DNA from 2 places in the Marinomonas posidonica IVIA-Po-181 genome. Region 1 is predicted to be linked to the other one. Evidence: predicted binding sites of a transcription regulator. Region 1 holds the regulator's gene; the other holds the start of a gene.
The links. Region 1 encodes LexA, which represses DNA repair genes until DNA is damaged. Its sites were predicted from a motif close to TACTGTNTANNTANACAGTA; they were not measured.
Positions count from the first base shown of each region.

Region 1 (4,088 bases):
GCTTTTTATGATGGCGGTAAATGGGTCATCGAAGAAGGTAAAAAGAAAAAATGATCAGCGTAAGTTATGCCAGTGTAACGAATCAAAGGCTTGATGCTGCAAAGCGTTTACTGGCACTTGCTCAGTCAAGTGACGAAGCTTGGCTGGTCAGTAGTCTTGAAGGCTCGGCTTTGTTTCAATTACGCAGTGCCTTCAATGGTTTGTTGCAAGAAGTTGCACAGAGTTATGCATTGTCTGATTGTTTGGATGTGATTACATTGGCCTCTGAAGCCGAAGCCAAGCAGTCTGTTGTACCGGTTCTGTCAGAGTTAAAGGACTTAATAAGTCAGTCTAGATCTTGGTGTTGCCAGCTTCTGAGTGCTTATCAGCAACAATTAGAGTGTCATTTGGTTCAATCATCTTTTGGCCGAACGGACCTTATTGGTTCTGGTGGGGATGATGGTGCCTCAATGCAATTGTATTTGACCAAGCTAACTGACTTGGTGTTACGTTTTAGAGAAGAGTCATCTGAGTATTAATATGAAAGAGTCATACCTTGAAATTGTTGAGCTGGAAAACGGCGATATTGTATTACGCCCAGCCAGTGACAGTGGCGAGGAAACAGAGCCGTTAGCAACCCTGAAAATTTCAGACACGACACGGTCTTATTTGCAGGATCGTTATTTTGAATTGGCAAAATGCATGTTTCATGCAGGGATTGATTTTGTGTATTCGGATGAGTCTATGGCTGATGAAGGGTTGGATTACATGGACGATGATTTCCGTCCTAAAATTCTTCATTAATGATTTTAAACAAGATCAACAAAAAAAAGGTGGCTTTAGGCCACCTTTTTTATGATGTGTATTGGCTTTTATAGTCCTTGTCGAATAACGCCGACAGACAGGCCTTCGATTGCAAACTCTTCGCTCTCAAGGTCCACAACAATGTCCTGGTAGTCTTCGTTTTCAGGAATTAATCGAACAATGCGTCCTTTTTGCTCGAAGCGTTTAACGGTGACTTCATCGCCAATGCGGGCAACGACAATTTGCCCATTGCGAACCGTATTGGTTTTGTGGACGGCCAATAAATCACCTTCCATAATGCCAATGTTTTTCATGCTGGTGCCGGAAACCGACAAGAAATAATCTGCTTTCGGTGAGAACATATTACCTGGAACAGTAACATGGGTATCTATGTTCTCTTGAGCCAATATAGGGTATCCTGCGGCCACTTTACCGATAACGGGCAAACCTAACTCGTCTTCTGGAGCGTTGTTTTCGGAAGACTCAACCAATCGAATGCCACGAGAAGCGCCGGACAGCATTTCAATTGCGCCTTTTTTGCAGAGGGCTTTTAAGTGTTCTTCAGCCGCATTTGGGGATTTAAAGCCAAGTCGTTTCGCGATTTCCGCACGGGTAGGTGGGAATCCGGTTTCATTAATAAACTCGCGAATGGTATCGAGTACATCAGATTGTCTTTTGGTTAATTTAATCATGGCACTATCTGGTTGTTTATACAGTAACTGTTATTATATACAGCATTCTTAACGATTCTCAATAAAATAAATGCTTTCAGACGAATTAAAAAATAAAATCCAATCAGCCTATCGCGATATGCTGGATGCCAAATCCCATAAACCAAGGGTTGGTCAGCGCCAAATGATAGGTGCGATCGCGCGTACGTTGGGAAACATTAAACAAGGTACCGAGGGAGAGCGGCTAGATGAAAAACATGTGGCAGTCATCGAGGCAGGGACGGGAACAGGTAAAACCTTATCCTATTGTCTTGCTGTCATTCCTATTGCAAAGGCAAGAGGATTAAAGCTTGTTATCTCAACAGCCACCGTGGCTCTGCAAGAACAAATTCTCCATAAAGACTTACCTGATATCTTGTCCAATACCGAGGTAAATTTTAAGTACACCTTAGCGAAAGGTCGCGGTCGCTATCTTTGTCTCAACAATCTGGAGGCTTTTCTAGGCACACAAGAGCAGGCTATGGACGATATGTTTGCCGGTTTGTTTGAGCAGCACCTCCAATCGGATGATGTCAATACTGTGCTTTATCAAGAGATGGATGAAGCATTAAGTAAAGGTAAATGGGATGGTGATAAAGATAATTGGGAAGGTATTATTCGAGAGCTAGACTGGCGTCGCTTAACGACTGACCATCAACAATGCACGAATCGTAATTGTGCCAATTATTCGGCCTGTCCATTTTTTAAAGCCCGTGCCGAGATTGAAGTGGCTGATGTCATCGTCGCGAACCATGACCTTGTGCTGGCGGATTTGTCCTTAGGTGGTGGTGCTATTCTGACGCCGCCGAAAGAAACCATTTATGTGTTCGATGAGGGCCATCACCTGCCTGATAAAGCCATAGGGCATTTCCGTCATGAGGTCAGGTTGCAGCAAAGTATTAGCTGGCTTAGACAATTGGAAAAGAATTTGGTGAATTTGAAGCAGGAGCTTACCGATGAGGTGAGTTTAACGGGTCAATTGCTGATTAAAATGCCGCAACAGATTCAGACTATTGTCAATTTCATCCAATACGCTCAGCAAGGCTTATCACCTTATATTAATGGTTTGGGATTGGATCAGAATAATAATCAGCATCGATTTGAGTTTGGTGTGGTGCCTGATGAGTTGAAGCAATTGGCATACAGTTTGTCGACCAGCTATCAAAAATTATTTAATAGCGTTGAAAGCATTCAGGACGAATGCAAAAAAGCCAAGCAGAATGAGGGTATGGGTGTGACGCCTGAAATGGCCGAAACTTGGCAGCCCATTTTAGGGGCGATATTGGGGCGAATCGAGCAAAGTGTTGGTTTGTGGCAGCTGTATTCAACGACGGATGATCAGCAATATCCACCAAATGCTCGTTGGTTGATTTTATCTGGTCAGGGCATGGAGCAGGATATTGAGTTGGGGGCTTCCCCGATTCTAGCGGCCAATACTTTACGGCAGCAATTATGGGATAAGTGTTTTGGTGCCGTGGTGACCTCTGCGACACTCACGGCGTTGAATCAATTTCATCGGTTTAATATGCGTTCGGGGGTGCCGAGAGAGAGCGAGTATCTGCGTGTGTTAAGCCCTTTTGACTTTCAGAATAATGGCGTGTTGGTGATTCCAGAGATGAAATCTGAGCCAAATCAGGTTGAGCTGCATACGGCTGAAATTGTTGATTACCTAAACGAGAAGGTGGATCGAGATAAAGCCAGTTTGGTGTTGTTCTCATCTCGTCGCCAAATGGAAGACGTGGCGCAATCTTTGAAAGAGTCGTTGAAAGATATCTTGTTAATACAGGGTGAGCAATCGAAGCGAATCATATTAGAGTCACACAAATCACGAATTGATGAGGATAAAGGCAGTTTGCTATTTGGCTTGGCCAGTTTTGCTGAAGGGGTGGATTTGCCCGGTGATTATCTTTCCTCTGTGTTTATTGCCAAAATTCCGTTTGCTGTGCCTGATGATCCTGTTGACGCCACCTTAGCGGAATGGATCCAAAAGCGTGGTGGCAATCCCTTTATGGAAATCACCATTCCAGATGCCTCGTTGCGTCTAGTGCAGGCCACAGGTCGCTTGTTAAGAAGTGAAACAGACTCAGGGACCATTCATATATTGGATAAGCGTCTTAAAACCAAGCGTTATGGAAACCAATTGGTTCAGAGTTTACCGCCTTATCGATTGGGGTGATGGCAAAGAAACAGCGGTTTAAACTCCACTGAGTTTTTACCCTGTTTTAAAGGAAAAGATGATAAAGCTGGATCAATTAGGTACACTCCATGCTCAGATAATTAACCTCTAACCGAAGAAGTGTATAGATTCCGATATGGAAAACCAAAATCAAGACGTAGCACCAGAAAGTAACACCAAACCGAAACGAACTCGCCGTCAAAATAAGCGACCTAGAAAAGCTCAAGGTAAGGCAAGTGAAGCAAAAATGGATGAGGCAACGTCGAATCAAGGTGTTTGGTCTATAGATGATTTTAAGGTGCCAGAAGCGGAGGGTAAATTACGCTTTCATGATTTGAACTTACCGGATCGAGTGTTAAAGTCCATTGCAGAAATGGGGTTTGAGTATTGCAGTGAGATTCAAGCGGAAACCTTGCCAA
Region 1 covers NC_015559.1:2,031,869-2,035,956, reverse strand. The annotation lists gene topA (type I DNA topoisomerase) at 1-54, shown strand, start outside; gene MAR181_RS09555 (DUF6586 family protein) at 51-518, shown strand; gene MAR181_RS09550 (hypothetical protein) at 520-783, shown strand; gene lexA (transcriptional repressor LexA) at 852-1,475, opposite strand; gene dinG (ATP-dependent DNA helicase DinG) at 1,546-3,669, shown strand; gene MAR181_RS09535 (DEAD/DEAH box helicase) at 3,806-4,088, shown strand, end outside.

Region 2 (4,088 bases), 920 kb from region 1:
CGATGATTCTTAGGGTCAGTTTGTGGTTTAGCTTCGTTTGGCTTAAGTCTGGCATTGGGAGCTTTAGTCTTGGCTAGTCTCTATTATTTATCTCATCATACCTGACTGAAGGAGCGTGTCTTTAGGTGATTTGTTAACGGATGGAACGGAAAAGCCAAGAGGCCTGATATTGCATGAAATTAGGCTTAAAATCGAATCTTTAGAGGTTTTACGAAGTCTATGTGAGAGTCAATGCTAGAGTGTGGTAGCGTTGTTGGAAATTACGCTCTAAGGAATGAAAATGCTGAAGAAAAAATGGCTAGCCTACATAAGTTTTATCATGTCGACTTTTACCACCTTGTCGGCGTACGGTGAAACCTTAGAAGTGCCTAAATGGTTCGAAATAATGTATGTGGATCAACAGTCTGCAAAGCAGTTTGGTAACGATTTTGAAGTGTCGTTAACACCAGGACAACATCAAATTGTGTTGCGTTTTAATAAAATTTTGCGCACTGGTGGCGATTCGGAAGTGTTTCAATCAGAGCCTATAGTGATGGATGTCGAAGTGGCTCAAGGTGCCTACTTACAGCTCAAAGCGCCTTATATATCATCGGTTCGACAAGCCGAAAAATATGCCGATGAGCCAACTTTTACGCTTCATGATGAAGCCAGTGGTCGTGATGTGAGCTACCAAAAAAGGTTGTTGAAAGAAAAGTCAGGTTTGCAAAATTTGCGTGATTATCTGGTTGAAGTGAAGCAACTTAATAATAGTGCTTACGATGCGAGCAAGGGGCCGGGTGCCGCCCCCGTTCGTATGGAGACGGATCCAGCGTTAGAGATGATGAAATTCTGGTACAACAAATCTGATACCGCGACGCGAAAAGCCATGCGAATTTGGATTGCGGATGATCAATACCAAGCCAATGTGTCAAATATACAGTTGGAAATGATGATGTTGTGGTACAACAAGGCTGACGATGGAACGAAGAAAACCTTTCAGGTTTGGTTGGTGAACGAATAACAAAAGTACCACTTAATCGTGCCAATACAAAGTGCTGTCAACCTGCTGTATTGGCACGTTTGAGTTGTCTAGTGTGATTCGCTTAACCGGTTGGCTCTTGCGGCAATTTTTTGATTAAATTTATCATTTACCCAAAGTGCCAATAGTATGATGCCACCACCAATGGCCAATCGCATAATATCGGCATCACGATTCCAAAAGAGCACATTGACTAAGATTCCGGCCGGAATCAACAGATTGTTGGCGACGGCCAGTGTTCCTATGTTGACTAATGTCGCTCCTTTATTCCAAGCAAAATACCCCAGCCCAGAAGCGACAATGCCAAGATACGTCAAAATGGCCCATTGTAGTGTGGTCGTTGGGAGTTTTTCTGGGTTGCCCATGGCCAAATAACATGGAATCACAACCGCCAGAGCACCGATGAAAAACCAGCCAAAAACGGTTCTTTGAGGCAAATCAGGGCGCTGTTTCTCAATCACACGTTTGTAGCCCACCTGTCCTGCGGCAAAGCAAAGGTTAGCGCCTTGTACAATCAACAGGCCTTTGATGAAGCCATCGTCAACGCCTTGATAACGAATAGCAACGGCCCCCAGAATGGCCAATAAGGCGCTGATGGCAAAACCCACATTAAGTCGACGATCTAGAATGTCATTCAATAGCGTGACATACAAAGGGGTCATAACGGTGAAGAGAAGGACTTCAGGTACGGACAAATAAAGGAACGATTGGTAATAAAAACCATACATGATACCAAGCTGTAATGCCCCGCAAATCATCAGTAATAAGGCAATTTTAGCTTCTATTTGACGTAATTTTAGAAAAGGTAAAAACACCAGAGTGGCTAATGAAACACGCATGAGTACCGAAAACCAAGCGTCGACTTGCCCAGCAAGATAAACACCAATCAAGCTAAAGGAAAAGGCCCACAATAGGGTCACGGCGAGAAGTATTGGCATGAACTTAGATCCCGTTAATGAAGTTGTCGCTAAGTTTACTGGCTTCTATTAAAGAGGGAAAGCTGTTTACTTTTTCAATTATAAAAGTTTACTGATGGTTTTCTGGACAATATCCATGCCGCTAGTCAGTTTTTGTTTGGTTTAATGAAAATTGTCTTATTGTGAATTATTTGTGGCAATAGAGCTTTTTTTGACATAGGAGTTTATTGCTTGTCATGGTCTATCTTTGGTGCCTAGAACCTTGATCTAGATTAATTTTTTCTTTTTTTGAGCGAGTAGTTTAGTGGCTAACACTTTGTTCTATCTAAATACTATGTTCAATAAGAAAGGAGTTGATTATGAAAGCGATCTATCCATTGGTTTTAGCCTCTGTATTGTGTTCTTCGTTTGCTTTGGCGCACGATGCTGGCGACTGGTTTGTGCGTGGTGGTCTGGCGACTGTGATACCAAATGAAAGCAGTGACGACGTGGTGGGCAGCGGTGAATTGGAATTGAATAATGATACCCAAGTGGGGGTGACGCTGACTTACATGTTGTCAGACAAGTTAGGTTTGGAAGTGTTAGCAGCAACGCCATTTACTCATGATGTGTCGACACGTGACCTTGGTAAAGTGGCTGAAGTCTCTCATTTACCACCTTCTTTTATGGCGCAATATTACTTTGGTGAAGCAAACAGTCAGATTCGACCTTATATTGGCGCAGGTTTGAACTACACGATCTTCTTTGACGAAGAGGGTAAAGGTGATTTAGCAGGCACGGATGTGAGTTTAGATAACTCTTTAGGTTTAGCCGCTCAGGTTGGTGTTGATGTCACTTTTGCTGAGAATTGGTTTGCTAACGCTTCAGTTTGGTATATGGACATTAATACCGATGTGGAGACAGCAGTTGGTACAATCGATGCTGACATTGACCCGATTACTTTTATGGCCAGTGTTGGTTACACTTTCTAGTAGTTGAAGTGTCTTAAAAGCCCTTAGCAATATTGCTAAGGGCTTTTATTTTGCCTTTATACTGATCCATAATGTGCGCCAATTTACGGTTTAAGTAGTCAGTAGGTTAGCGGAAAGTCTGGTGTCATTTGGGCAAGTATTTGGGGCTTCTTTGATGACGCAGGAAAGTGCCGATGTTGCTCATGATTTCAACCACATTTAGCATTAAATTCATTGATATTGTGAATCATTTTTTGACCAATGATTAAAAAATCATTCAATTCCTCTTCTGTTAAGCCCGTTTTCAAAGCGTTCAACGCAGCATAGTCCGCCTGCTGAAGTGTTGTAAAAACGGTTTCACCTTGTTCCGTTAAGGTCAGTATTTGGCTGCGTTTATCTTTCGGGTTGGGGTGCCTTTCTATCAGTCCTTGATCAATCACTTCTTTTAATAAACGAGTGATTTGCCCTTTATCTTTGTAGGTAATCTCTGCAATTGAATGAGCTGTACATTCCGCTGTGTCATGGACCGTTTTGAGCATCAGGAAAGATAAAGGCGTCATTTTGAGCTGATGATGCTTCATAGTCTGTTTCATAGATTGTTGAAGGGCATTGATGGTATGGATAAACATCAGTTGCAACTTAGATTCGAGTTGAGACATAAACACTCCAAGATAGTTGACAAAGTCAACATATAGCATAATAATTGACATTATCAACTACTTTTTGTTGGTAAACAACTAGAATTCCCCCGAGAGAATACCTATGTCAAAAATGCTTCAAAAAATTGCTATTATTGCCTGCCTTGTTATGGTCATGGGTGGCACGCTGACTTTCGTGATGACCTGGCGTAATCTGGGTTTTGGCGAAGGTTTCATGATGGCCTGGTTATCATCATTTGCTTTGTGTGTGTTGTGCATTGCACCGATCGGTGGGGTGATTTCGTATTTAGTGCATCATTTGGTGGATGGGGCTTTGCCAAATATATCTAAGCTGAAGCAAGACCTCGTGTTTGGTTTGATTATGGCGCTGATTATGGAATCCATTATGGCCATAGTAACCACATTAAATGTACACGGATTGCTTGCGTTAGAGGCGTTTATCAAACAATGGAGTGCGACACTTCTAACAGCATTGCCAATGGGCATCGTTTTTTCAATTGTGATGTCTTTGGTAATTAAGCGCCGTCTGGCGGCTTTTTGGGCA
Region 2 covers NC_015559.1:2,955,348-2,959,435, reverse strand. The annotation lists gene MAR181_RS13630 (GGDEF domain-containing protein) at 1-55, opposite strand, end outside; gene MAR181_RS13625 (YccT family protein) at 281-1,000, shown strand; gene MAR181_RS13620 (carboxylate/amino acid/amine transporter) at 1,069-1,956, opposite strand; gene MAR181_RS13615 (OmpW family outer membrane protein) at 2,295-2,906, shown strand; gene MAR181_RS13610 (MarR family winged helix-turn-helix transcriptional regulator) at 3,095-3,544, opposite strand; gene MAR181_RS13605 (DUF2798 domain-containing protein) at 3,648-4,088, shown strand, end outside.
Region 2: MAR181_RS13620 (carboxylate/amino acid/amine transporter) is a predicted target of LexA. The motif match lies at 2,017-2,036, and genes of this name have one in related genera.